DNA from 3 places in the Lentibacillus songyuanensis genome. Region 2 is predicted to be linked to each of the others. Evidence: riboswitches for the same ligand, from Rfam matches in the RefSeq annotation. Region 2 holds a riboswitch; each other region holds the start of a gene.

Region 1 (4,659 bases), on a different contig from region 2:
TTTGGCCTTATTAATGGTACAAAACAGCTGCTGCCGCATTTTTCGGCTAACCGGCGAATTTGTCATATTGTCAACATCGCCTCGCTTGCTGGGAAAGTGGCGACACCAAAGTCGGCGGTTTACGCGGCAACGAAGCACGCTGTTTTGGGCTTTACCAATGTATTACGTTTAGAGGTTGAAAGGAAAAAGATTTACGTTACGGCAGTTAATCTGGGTCCGGTTAAAACGGACTTTTTTACGCAGGCAGACCCAACCGGTTCATACCAGAAAAATGTCTCCCGTTATATGCTTGATCCGGATAAGGTAGCCAAAAAAGTGATAAAGCATTTATTTCAAAAGAAGCGGGAGATTAACTTACCACACTGGATGGCATTTGGAGCAAAGCTGTATCAGTTGTTCCCAAGCTTGATTGAGCGATTGGCTGGGAAGAAACTTTATAAAAAATAATGATCACGTGTATCTTTGCCACAGTAATTTCACTGTGGTATTTTTTATGCTTGCAACACGCCAGACTGAACGCGGAGAAGTAGCTTAACATAGTCATCCGGAAAGAGGGTGAACTGCCGAACGAAGAAAAGATCATTCGTTCGATAGCTCAGCATTCTTTCTTGAATCAAATTTCCCATCGTTTTGAAATCGTGCCTTAAGTTCATCTCGATCGATCAGTTAAATAAACAAAATGGATAATCACCTTGTTTTTGAAAAAACTATGGGTGGAGGTGTAAAGAAATTGACTGAGAAGAAAAATAAAAACACAGGTGCCATGAGTGATGAGCAGGCAGTTAGGAAGAATTTATCAACTGATTTTGACCATGAATTTGCAAATGAACCGTTAACCGCAACGGAAAAGTACAACAATAAAAAGACGAAGAAACGACAATGAGCCGTATAGGAAGTGCGCATGATGGCAAATAAAAATGATGAAAAAAATCAAACCGAAGCAACACAGGAAAATGTGAATGTAGAGCTTGGTGGAATGGGTTTCTATGGCACAACATCCAATATGGAAATTGCAGGCTATAAAGCTTCCGGAGACATTGAAAATGCTGGAAGATTGGACAAAGGCTTTAAACGGCCGGAACATCCAGGTGCAACAGCATCCATCAAACAGGAAAAAGATTAATTCGGGACAGGGGAACAGATCAGGATTTACTGAAATAGTGAATCGCTGATAAACTGGAAGAAATCGCTGATAAAAATGTTCAAACTGCTGATAAATTGAATTATAGCAAATCGAAAGGCTATATTTCCATGTTCAGTTTTCTTGGAATAATAGTTACGCATGCAAGGAAAAGGAGAACTTCTGTCAAATTTAAACGTTTGATAGGAGAGCTCCTTTTTCACGTCATAAAGCCTCTTTTCTATGCTTTTATCAAGAGAACAGAAAAAAGTTCCAAGTTCTATTCACTATTCAAGATTGATACGTTATATTGATAGTAGTAAATATACAAATCAAGAGGTAAAATTAGCAAACAAGCCAACCAGCAATCTTATGATTATTATTGTATTGGAAGGGGAACGGTGGGTTGATGGAGTTCATTCTTACGTATCAATGGGAAATATTTATTAGTATCGAAGTGTTATCCATGGTGGCGCTTCTATTATTCGGTGTTGTGCGGTATTTTCTTGATAAGAAAAAGGCAAGCACATTATTTATCGCTGTTTTTCTTGTCTTAATCGCTATCGAAGCACTGCTCGCAGTTTTGATCTATCAGAGAACAGGAGAGATTTCCACCTTCCAGATTATTATTAGCATTTTTGTGATTTATGCATGTACATTTGGAATTGCTGACTTCAAAAAGCTTGATCGCTGGATGCGTAAGATAATTGGGGGCTGGCGTGGTAAAGAACTGTTGACAGAAAAGGATCGCCAAATTTTGGAGAGAAATAAGAATCCGAAATATTTGGCAAAAAAATACCGCTGGACATCCATAGCACATTTGGTGGTATTTGTCGGTGTACAATCCGTGTTTTGGATGTATGGAACGGGTAGCCTGGAAGAAATGATCAAATATATTCGTGATCTTTCATGGATCGAAGCAGGAACTGCAGAACAATCACCTTATCCGAACGAAACAATTTATTCAATCGGGATGATTTGGGGGATAGTTTTTATTGTTGATTTTATATGGTCATGGTCCTATACTTTTTTTCCTTCAAAATCAAAATCATGAACAACATGAAATATTTATTCCTGATTAACCAGATTGGAATATTTAAAAGCAAATATTTCGGATTGTATTGACAATTATGATTTAGCCATTTATAATAACAACAACTTTATATTGCTTTTATCTTATCCAGAGAGACGGAGGGACTGACCCTGCGATGTCTCAGCAACCGGCATATGGCGCGGTGCTAATTTCAGAAGAATACGATGTATTCTGAAGATGAGATGAAGAATGGACGTATCCTTAAATTCTTCTCTCATTAATGGGGGGAGGTTTTTTATTGGCATAAAACATATTAAATTGATCATATTACTTTACTTATATAGTTTCGCATTAACTAACAAAAAACTGGAGGTACTATTATGACGTCATATGGTTGGTGGCTAATCGTGTTTGCGATTATCTATACACTGGGGTTAATACTTATTGGCAATATATCTAGAAAACGGGCGAATAAAGATACAGGGTATTTCATTGGTGGTCGCTCGTTCAACAAATGGATTGTCGCATTTTGCATCACTGGATTGTTTTCCGGATCTACCTTTATATCGATTGTAGAATTGTCATACTTGTCGGGGATATCGGCAATTTGGTATGGGGTTGCGGAAACAACACAAATATTAATTATTGCCTTTGTTATCATTGGTCCATTTCGGGAAAAGCTCGTGGTGACTGTTACTGGCTTAATCGGTGATCGCTTTGGCAGGAAGGCACTAGGTATTGGCGGTGCCATTACTGCATTTACTTTCCCAATGTGGTCGGTTGCAACTGCCATTGCATTTGCATCAGCCGTGCATGTATTCACTGGTTTTTCTTTAACAATGTCGGTGGCATTTACAGCGATTCTCTTATATTTATATTTACAAGCAGGCGGTATGTGGTCAATTGCCTTTACTCAAACAGTCAATTTTGGTTTGTTTATCGTAATGTTTATCATCGGCATCACTGCATTTTTCATTAACCCAGGTATAGATGGACTAGCTTCATTCGCTTCTTCCAATCCGAACATGTTTCAATTCGACGGTGTCGGCATTCAAGTAATTGTTGCTTGGTTTGGTACATTCTTAGTTAATGTTATTCTGGCACAGGCAGCTTTCCAAATGGCGTTGTCTTGCCGTACGCCTAAAGAGGGGCAAAAAGGTTTAAAACTCGCAGTTATATTTGGGCTTCCATTCATTGTATGTGGAACATTGTTTGGAATATCAGCGGCGATTGTTGTCCCTGGACAAACCTTGGGGCTAGTCGCTTTACCTCAGTATTTAATGGAAGTTCTTCCCGCACCGCTTGTTGGCCTGTTTTTCTTGGGGATATGGGCTTGTGCATTAAGCTGGGGAGCACCATGTCAATTTTCTGGTGCGACAAGTTTAGGAAAAGATGTTGGCAGTGCACTACATCCCAGCGCGTCCCCTAAGCAATTGATCACGTATACGAAGGTATCGTTACTTGTGTTAACCGGCTTAATGATTACATTCGGAATGTTGCGAACCGAACAATCTGCCTGGTGGAACGTATTGGCGTGGACGATGCGAAATTCCGCCACGTTTGCTCCAGTTGTTGCCGTGTTATTTTGGCGATTGGCAACAAAAGAAGCTGTCATTGCTTCGATGATCGCGGGATTTGTCTCCGGTACGCTCTGGTATCAGCTTGGTGGTTGGAAACCGGACGAATTCTACTTGAATATTCATCCCGTGTGGATTGGTATGTCTGCAAATATAGCGACAATTGTACTGGTTACCCTAGTACAAACAGCCGGAACATATCAAGTTAGTTATCTATTTTCCAATGCAAAAAAAGGCTACTATGCATTGTGTGTAAGTTTATTGATTACGTTAGGGTTATCTATAGAATTTCAACCCATTTATAATCTAGGATTGCTTGGTATTTGTTTGTTTATGATTGTGATTGGTCTTTTTATTGCTACCATTATTTTTATTCCCGACAAACAGGAGAAGGTCAGTACAAATCCGTTGCATTCAAGAACTGGTACCGAAGACAGCATGTGAAAAGTTGAATTAAGAGGGGGAAATAAAATCCCATTCATGAAGGAAGAACAAGTTGATCCAAATAATAATGACTTGTTCTTCTTTATTATTCGGATCAACATCACTTGCATAAGCCATACGATAGTTTAGAAGTGTTTTTAACTTCATAGAAATGATTTCTTCTGCATTAATATTGTTTATTCCATTATGAATGTAGCATGCTTTAATATACTTTATTTTTAAAAAATTTTAAAATGATGTATTATTGAGAGGGATTCTATTTGCATACTTTTGTTAACGGATCATATTGAAATGAATAGGTGTGCGTGAAATTAAAGTACCAATAATCAATAATGAGGTGTAACGATGTCATGTGTTTTAACGGAAAGTTTTGCCCGGAGAATAGAACAGTCTGAAATAGACGCTTTAGTGTCCAGACTCACGGCAGTTAAGAACATTGATGGAAATCCAATGGATGTTGAAATAAAAAAATTTGGCAATGCAAT
Region 2 (4,659 bases):
TACTTCATGATCAAAAATCATATACGTTCTTCTTACACACAAAAAATCCGAATGCATACAAATTCCTTTTGAAGAAACTTGAATCATTCGGATTTCTTTATGACTAACACACCTTATCCCAACCGCTTTTTCCAATTTACATAGTAGAAAACAAGAGACATGCCACATTCGTGACTACCTATTAGTCATACTCGCAACTGACTGGTGTTTTACTTGATTGAGCGCTTGTTCCAGATCTGTCCAGATATCCTCCCATCGTTCTAGTCCAACCGAAAGACGTATAAGTTGATCGGTTATCCCCATGTCCAGCCTGGATGCCTCCGGAATGACCGCATGTGTCATACTAGCTGGATGCTCAATCAGTGTCTCCGCATCTCCAAGACTAACGGCGATTTTGAGAAATGACAGTGCATTTAACACTGCTTGGGCATCCTGTTTTGTGCCTTTCACTTCAAACGCAATAATACCGCCGCCACGTTTCATTTGTTTTTCTTTGATCGCATACGCCGGGTTTGTGTCATCACCCGGATAATATACCTTGGCCACGTTTGGATGATCCTTTAGCCTGGCAAAAATTTTCTCGGCGTTATCACAGTGCCGATCCAGACGAATTGGTAACGTCTTTAGTCCACGAATCAATAGCCAGGCATCAAATGGTGACATAATACCACCAATATCCTTCTGGGTGGTCATTTGTACCGAATCCAGGAATTCCTTCGTCCCTACAGCAAGTCCTGCAACCACATCCCCATGGCCACCAATATATTTGGTTGCGCTATGAACAACAACATCACAGCCCAGATCAAGCGGACGCTGTAAATATGGGGAAGAAAATGTACTATCCACAACCACCGGGATATTATATTCTTTTGCCACCTGGGCAACCATTTCCAAATCAATAAGCTTCATCGTCGGGTTAACCGGGGTTTCTACATAAATACATGCTGTCTCCGGCCTGATACGGGCTTGGAGTTCCTCGGGCGAATCCATTTCTGAAAAGTCATGGGTGATCGCATATTTTTCCTCCATCATCGACAACAGACCAAATGTACATCCATACAACCCGGATGAACAAACAATGTGATCATTTGCTTTGGTCAACGCAACCAGAACCGCCGATATGGCAGCCATACCGGAGGCAAATGCTAATCCGCGCTCGCCATTTTCAAGCGCAGCAATTCGTTCCTCCAGCACCTTCACCGTTGGATTCGCCAATCGTGAATAAATATAACCCGCTTCTTCGCCAGCAAAGCGTCGCTCCCCCTGCTCTGCTGTTTCAAATGTATAAGTGGATGTCTGAAATAATGGCGGCGTTAAACTGCCAAGCATTTCTTTTGCATCATATCCATCGTGAATGACGGATGTTTCGAAATGTTTATATCGCTCTGTCATGTCATTCTCCCTTTCCTTCATGCATTTCTCTTCCTACTTCTATGATATCGGAAAAGGCTTATCCTTGAAAGCGGTTTCCGGAGATTGTTCTCACTTTTTTGGTTGGCAAAGCGTTTACGAGTGTCCCTGCACAAGCAAGATAATTGCCTTTTTTTCAACCACCCTCTAAAATTGGCTTATTTCGAACCAATGGATTTTGGGGAATTTTCCAGGAAGGAGAAGCAATAAATGAAGCAAGCAGAGCAAAAAATGGGAATTATTTATATTACATTCGCCTACATATTTTGGGGGATTCTGCCAATCTACTGGAAACTGGTCGATAATGTCCAACCAGGCACTATATTGGCACATCGCATTATCTGGTCCTTCTTATTTATGATCGCTATTATTCTTGTACTAAAAAAGTGGTCTCCATTTATCGCAGAATGCAAAGCCATTTTTAAAAATAAAAAGAAATTAATCGGTATTTCGTCTGCTTCCTTTATCATTAGTCTCAATTGGCTTACCTATATTTGGGCCGTTAACACTGAACATGTGATCCAGGCAAGCCTTGGTTATTATATGAATCCGCTGGTCAGCATCTTATTAGGCATGATTATTTTAAAAGAACGATTGACCCGACAGCAGCTTGCATCGTTTCTCATTGCAGCGATTGGTGTCATCTATCTTGCGGTCAGTTATGGAGTGTTTCCTTGGATTTCTTTAGCGTTGGCTATCACATTCGGGTTGTATGGATTGTTAAAAAAGACGGTGGATATTGGAGCGATGTTTGGCCTGGCAATGGAGACCATGATCGTCACACCGCTGGCATTGATTTATGTTGCTGCCGTACCTGCGCACATATTTACTATCAATAACATGTCTACCAGCACACCACTTTTGTTAATTGGTGCCGGAGTTGCAACAGCCATTCCGCTTTTGCTATTTGCCAGCGGAGCCAAGCAAATTCCATTATCCATGGTCGGCTTCTTACAATACATTGCACCAACCATCATGCTTTTGCTCGGCGTGTTTCTTTATCATGAGACATTCACCCATGCCCATATGGTATCCTTTGCATTCATCTGGATCGCATTAATCATTTACATGACGTCCGTGCAACATAGACCAGCGAAAAAGCGAAAAAAGGCAACATCATGATTTGGAGCTCACTGAAAAAGCACCTTTTCATAATCGTTTGGAAGAAAACGGGCTGAAACGTGCGTCAGCAAGCCCGATACGTGCGAGATACAAAGGTTTTCAAAACGAATCTATTTAGCAGCCTCCATGATTTGGACGGTATTTTTTGAGTTCCGACAGTATTCTATCTAACTTGGACAGTATTTACGTTCATTTAAATTCATATTATTTTTATCAAAATAGTTGACGGATGATTGAATTTAGGTATATAATTCTTGTTACATTAATTTTTCTAAAATTTCATATCTCTTATCAAGAGTGGTGGAGGGATTAGGCCCTGTGAAGCCCGGCAACCATCAGGCTGATAACCAGCTTTGAAAGGTGCTACATCCTACAGGTCGACTTGATCTGGTAGATAAGAGGAGGAACGTTGACGTATACGCCCTCTTCTTAGGAAGGGGGCTTTTGTAATACTCCCTTCCAACATATTAACCAACCACAAAAGGAGGAATTTTTTATGTCAAACTTTCAATTTCACGATCCAGAAACAGTAATACTTCACGGGGGACAGGAACCGGATCCAACAACCGGGTCACGTGCTGTTCCGATCTATCAAACTACTTCCTATGTATTCCGCGACACTGAGCATGCACAAAATTTATTTTCTTTAGCCGAGCCCGGCTATCTGTACACACGGCTTGGCAACCCGACATGCGCCGTATTTGAGGAACGGGTAGCACAGCTTGAGGATGGATCTGCAGCCGTTGCGACATCATCTGGTATGGCTGCCATTACGTTAGCTATTTTGAACCTGGCCGGGGCCGGTGACGAAATTATTGCTGATAGCAACTTATACGGTGGAACATATAACTTATTTTCGACGACCTTGCCTCGCTATGGGATCCAAGTGAATTTTGTGGATGGGACAGACCTGGGGGCAATTCGTTCAGCTATCACCTCAAAAACGAAGGCGATTTTTGGTGAAACCATCACCAATCCTAGTCTAAACGTACTAGATATAGAAGGGATTGCAGGCATCGCCCATGAACACCATATCCCTTTAATTGTGGACAACACGTTTGCGACACCATATTCTGCCCAGCCAATTAAATGGGGAGCTGACATTGTCATCCACTCTGCAACCAAATGGATTGGCGGACACGGAAACTCGATTGGCGGCATTGTCGTTGATGGCGGCCGGTTTGATTGGAATCATGCAAACTTCCCCGGCTTTATCGAAGCTGATGAAAGCTACCACGGCATTCGTTATGCTGACCTCGGCCCTGCTGCATTTGCCACAAAACTGCGGGTTCAGCTATTAAGGGATATCGGCGCTTGCTTAAGCCCGCATAATGCGTTTTTACTATTACAAGGACTGGAAACTTTGCATTTGCGGGTGGAACGACATAATAAAAATGCAGAAAAAGTGGCTGCCTATTTACAAGCCAACCCTGCTGTGGAATGGGTGAATTATCCAGGTCTAGAGAACCATCCGGCACATTCCTTAGCAAAGAAATATTTACAAAAAGGTTTTGGCTCGATGATTACATTCGGTATTCAAGGCGGACGAGATGCCGGCAGAAAACTGATCAACAACATTTCTATCTGGTCCCATGTGGCAAACGTTGGTGATGCAAAATCATTGATTATCCATCCGGCATCGACTACCCATCAACAATTGAGTGCCGAGGACCTCAAAAAAAGCGGGGTAAGCGAGGAATTAGTTCGGCTCTCTATTGGTATTGAACAGGTCGATGATGTTCTAAGCGATTTAGATCAGGCGATCGCCAAAGCTACCAATACAAAGCCAAGTCGCCAAGCTACAAAGGCTGATGCAGTAAAATGGTTGCTTTCTTCCCCATTCATCCGGGAAAATGGTGCTTTAAGGCAAAAAACGATCGCTGTAGTTGGTGAGGGTCATAATGAACAGGAAACAAACCAATTAAAACAGCTTGGCTATCAGCTTATCCACGTAAATGATACAAACCAGCTGCAGGATACACAGGCTGCGATTGATACTGTTTGGCTCAAACAAGGACCTGTCCCTAACAGCACGATTGAGCAATTTATCAACAAGGAAGGCAAGATTCTCTGGATTGAACAACTGATTGGAACGGAGCCAACACTTGAACATGCTGAAGCTGCTGG
Region 3 (4,659 bases), on a different contig from region 2:
CTGTATTCGTGACAAGTTCCGAGTTTGCAAAAGATAATCCGGAATTGGTGCAAAAAATGGTCGATGCCCATATAGAATCGATTGACTATATTAACGAACACACGGATGAATCCATTGATATAACTATTCAAAGTATTGATGATATTACTGGACAGAAAATGGAGCGTGATGTCATGGAAAATGCCTGGAAACGCACACATTTCGTCTATGATGTGGATGTAGATACGATTCAAAAATTTGGTAACTCTTCTTTTGATTTACAATTTCTTAAAGAAAAACCCGATTTTAGTACGTTTGTTGACAAGCGTTTTATTGAATAACCAAAAGCCAGTCTTTAATTTCATTCATAAAGGCTGGCTTTTTAGTATCGAATTTGGGTCTATCCCGTTGTCCTGTTATGATGGGGTCTTAAATAATATTGAAATTCCCATTATTAGGAATAACTCAACACGGGGTAAATTATCTTTGCGTATATACTCCATACGCATTAGGGCTACCGAACGAGGGAAAAAACCCCCTCGTTCGGTCACTCAACACAAACGGCCGGGCGCTCTTTACCCGGTCCTCGTCTAATAGTTTATAGTCGTGATTCTTTGGCCAATACGGATAATGCCTGTTTTAAATCCTGTTTTAAATCATGGGCCTGTTCAATACCAACGGAAAACCGCAATAACCGATCATCGACACCGCGCCTTACACGTTCCGCAACCGGAATGTCGGCATGGGTCTGGGTTGCCGGGTACGTAATAAAGCTCTCGACACCGCCAAGACTTTCGGCAAATGTGATCAATTGCAGCTGCTGCAGGAATGAATCAACCCATTCGCTTTGCTGGAGGCGGAATGATAGCATGCCGCCTTTTCCCGGGTAAAGAACATCCGCTATTTCCGGTTGTTCACGTAAAAACGCGGCAATTTCTTGGGCGTTTTGTTGGTGTTTTTCCATTCGCAGTGAAAGAGTTTTTAGGCCCCTGATTAATAACCAGGAATCGAATGGGGACAACACCCCACCTGAGGCATTATGAATCATCGCTAATTGTTCACAGAGTTTTGGCCCTTTTGCCGCCACTAACCCCGCCAGCACATCATTATGCCCGCCAATATATTTGGTTGCACTATGAATCACAATATCTGCACCCAATTCGAGTGGACGCTGCAAGTAAGGGGTGAGGAACGTGTTATCTACAATTACTAACAGCTGATGTTTACGCGCAAGCTCGGCAATCTGTTGGATATCCACTTCCTGCATTAATGGATTTGTCGGTGTTTCAAGTAAAATCGCTTTCGTATTGCCGGTGATCAGCTGCTCCGTTTGAGCTAAGTCGGAAAAATCACTGTAGGACGTCTGAATCTGATAGTTTTCTGCATAAAGATCGAGTAATCGGTATGTACCGCCATAGATATCTTCTGTAACGATGAGCTCGTCACCAGATCGAAAAAGGGAAAATATTAACTGAATGGCAGCCATACCGGAACTACAGGCATACGCTCCATCTCCGCCTTCTAAATCCGCGAATGCTGACTCTAACAGATAGCGGGTTGGATTTTTGGTGCGACTGTAATCGTAACCGGTGGACCGGCCGAGCCCTTCATGTTTATATGCGGTTGATAAAAAAATCGGTGGATTAACAGCACCTGTTGCTTTATCACTGTAGCTTCCCAGTTGTGCTAACTTTGTTTCGATGCTTCTCTCTGTCATGTGATCATCTCCTGATAAAATGAATTTATTCCATATTCTCAAATACGAAAATAGAGGTCTTTTCACGTTCATGCGGGAAAAATATAAAACAGCCTCCACTTAAAAAGAAGAGACTGTAATATAAACGGTTGATGCTCTTCTTATCTTTCAAGCATGGCGCTTCTGGAATTGGCACAATACCTGTTTGGCTATTACAGGCTGTTGCCGAGGCTTCAAAGGGCCAGTCCCTCCACCTCTCTGGATAAGAAAATAGTATTTAAATTTTAGAATATTAATCAATACTTTACAATTATCTAGCTGGAAAGTCAAGCAAAAATTATGTAACAAACATATGATGGAAAGGATCTGCTATCAGCAGTTTCGCTAGGAAAGTTTAGTCAGTAGCAAATGGTGATAACGTTTGTTTTCCTTCGTAATTCCGTCATTACTGCTGTGATTCGCTGGGATGCTGACAGACGATGTTTTGTGCTATGATAGAGTAAAGGGGAGGTACATAATGGAGTTTACATCAATCGATTTTGAAACTGCTAATGCAAAACGTTACAGTCCATGCGCGGTTGGTATTGTTGTGGCCAATGAACATGAGATTGTTGATGAATATTATACGCTGATCAACCCATTAATGGAATTTAGTTCGTTTAACATTGCTATACATGAAATCACCAGTCGGGACATTGAAAATCAGCCTACATTTGCTCAAATTTGGCCGACATTACGTGAATATCTTCATAATCATCTGGTTATTGCTCATAATGCTAGTTTTGATATGAGTGTTATTCGTAATACGCTGGATTATTTTCAGATTCCATATCCGGAGCTGGATTACTTGTGTACGGCAACTATTTCCCGGAAAGTATGGCCACAGCTGCGGAATCATAAATTAAATACAGTCGCAGCCGAGCATGGAATCACATTTGAACACCACCACGCCTTAGAAGATGCCCGGGTGGCGGCGAACATCTTTCAACATGCGGTGGACCAGCATGGTGGTGTACTGGATTCATTACTTACCCATTGTCAAATGGATAAAGGCCGGATTTATGAGCATGGGTACAAAGCTCCGCGTATGAAACAGGTCAAAAAAGCCCGAAAGCTTTATTTCTAGTGGCCGATAGGGAGAGATGGTATAGTTACTCTCACTTGATATTATTAATGGCTATTTATATTTCATTTTTAGTGCTTTATGTGCGTTTTTTAGGTCATTTTGCAATAACTTTTCCAAATCATATGCCGGATATTCTCCTTTTTCGAACATGTATGAAAATACATTGGCATGGGCTTCAATCGCTTTTTGCAAGTGCTGATTTAATGTTTCCCTTAGTTGAGGAGTAGCGACTTCTGTGATGGAAGCGGCATAATTTTTCACACACGATTTGGTTAAAACTAATAAGTCGCCAGCGTAAAAGCTGTTTCCAAGCTCGCGAAACCCCTCTTCCCCTTCTGTCTCTCTGGGCGCCAACGAATAAAATTGTGTAAGTTCCTTTAAATTGTTTTCCATATCTTTAATACATTGCACATACAAATTACGGAGCATGTTATCTTTGACGTCACCAACCGCATGCTTTAATTTCATTAATCCGATCGATTGAAATGCTACAAGTTCGTGTATTTCAAGTGTTTCATGCCAAGCGAGATGCTTTGGGCGGTTTTTTCTTGATGTTTCCATTGTGTCAGGTTCCTCCTTTAAACTAGTCAATTTCACTATATTCAACAACCCATGATTAGGTACTGTATAATGTGATTTTGGGCGATAAGATTGAAAAAATAGTGCTATATTCATAGGAAGTAAAGTGATAGTATAATAGTATGAAGGGTTAAGTGTTTGGACTTTTAATACAAAGGAGAGGTTACATATGGCATTATTTGATGAATTGCAGCACGAATTAGCCCCGGATCGTGTTACTAAAAATGAAACGATATTGGAGCAGCATAGCAGTGATGAATCCTATCATACCCCACATTTGCCGGAAGTAGTCGTTTTTCCGGAAACGGCCGATGAAGTGAGTACTATTATCAAATTGGCAAACAAGTACGGGCAAACGGTGGTTCCATTTGGGGTTGCTTCCAGTTTGGAGGGGAATGTGATCCCGTATGAATCCAGTATTGTTGTAGATTTTTCACTAATGAATAAGGTGTTGGAAGTACGGGAAAATGATTTTCTTGTGCGGGTACAGCCTGGGGTAACACGATCCCAGTTGGATAAAGAATTGAAAAAGTATGGGCTATTTTTCTCGGTTGATCCGGGAGCAGATGCCACACTTGGCGGGATGGCCGCAACAAATGCAAGCGGTACAACGGCAGTAAGGTATGGAATTATGCGTGATCAGGTAAGGGATATGGAGGTCGTTCTTGCTGATGGATCGATTATTCATACGGGTAACCTGGCAGCGAAGTCCTCTTCCGGTTATCATTTGAGCGGTATTTTTGTCGGATCGGAGGGGACGTTGGGCTGTTTTACCGAGTTAACATTACGCATCTATGGAATTCCAGAACATGTGATGGCGGCACGGGCTGCGTTTGCCAGTGTAGACGACGCCGTAGAAGCGGTCATTGCCATCCTGCAAGCTGGCGTTCCGATCGCACGTGTGGAATTGGCGGATGCTCAGTCCATCAAACAAATGAACCTGTTTAGTGATACAGATTATCAGGAAGTGCCAACTGTCTTTCTGGAGTTTCACGGGAATGAGGCAGGACTGAAGCAAGATGTTGATTTTACCCGTGATATCGTCATGGATTATAATTGTCAGGATATTGAATTTGAAACCGATACAGCGGGTAGAAACCGGCTATGGGAAGCAAGACACAATGTTGCTTATGCCTATATTCATGGTCATCCTGGTAAGAAACAGATGGTAACCGATGTCTGTGTGCCGATTTCTGAGCTTGCAGGTGCGGTAAAGGATGCGCGAATTGCCGTTGAATCATCTGGACTTGCCGGTGGGATTGTCGGTCATGTTGGGGAT

Evidence for each region. A riboswitch is a leader RNA that binds a small molecule or an ion and turns the genes downstream of it on or off. The one in region 2 is predicted to bind S-adenosylmethionine.
Region 1: linked by a shared signal. The riboswitch ahead of WMZ97_RS18895 (sodium:solute symporter family protein) and the one ahead of WMZ97_RS01975 (PLP-dependent aspartate aminotransferase family protein) in region 2 are both predicted to bind S-adenosylmethionine.
Region 3: linked by a shared signal. The riboswitch ahead of WMZ97_RS10995 (methionine biosynthesis PLP-dependent protein) and the one ahead of WMZ97_RS01975 (PLP-dependent aspartate aminotransferase family protein) in region 2 are both predicted to bind S-adenosylmethionine.

Annotation. Positions count from the first base shown of each region.
Region 1 covers NZ_JBCLVH010000026.1:53,032-57,690, forward strand. The annotation lists gene WMZ97_RS18875 (SDR family NAD(P)-dependent oxidoreductase) at 1-447, shown strand, start outside; gene sspO (small acid-soluble spore protein O) at 731-883, shown strand; gene WMZ97_RS18885 (hypothetical protein) at 902-1,123, shown strand; gene WMZ97_RS18890 (hypothetical protein) at 1,530-2,174, shown strand; SAM riboswitch class I at 2,294-2,397, shown strand; gene WMZ97_RS18895 (sodium:solute symporter family protein) at 2,534-4,174, shown strand; partial or broken gene WMZ97_RS18900 (GNAT family N-acetyltransferase) at 4,520-4,659, shown strand, end outside.
Region 2 covers NZ_JBCLVH010000001.1:424,073-428,731, reverse strand. The annotation lists gene megL (methionine gamma-lyase) at 175-1,413, opposite strand; gene rarD (EamA family transporter RarD) at 1,621-2,532, shown strand; SAM riboswitch class I at 2,818-2,933, shown strand; gene WMZ97_RS01975 (PLP-dependent aspartate aminotransferase family protein) at 3,029-4,659, shown strand, end outside.
Region 3 covers NZ_JBCLVH010000009.1:91,469-96,127, reverse strand. The annotation lists gene WMZ97_RS11000 (aliphatic sulfonate ABC transporter substrate-binding protein) at 1-320, shown strand, start outside; gene WMZ97_RS10995 (methionine biosynthesis PLP-dependent protein) at 578-1,696, opposite strand; SAM riboswitch class I at 1,834-1,944, opposite strand; gene WMZ97_RS10990 (3'-5' exonuclease) at 2,193-2,801, shown strand; gene WMZ97_RS10985 (spore coat protein) at 2,853-3,362, opposite strand; gene WMZ97_RS10980 (FAD-binding oxidoreductase) at 3,550-4,659, shown strand, end outside.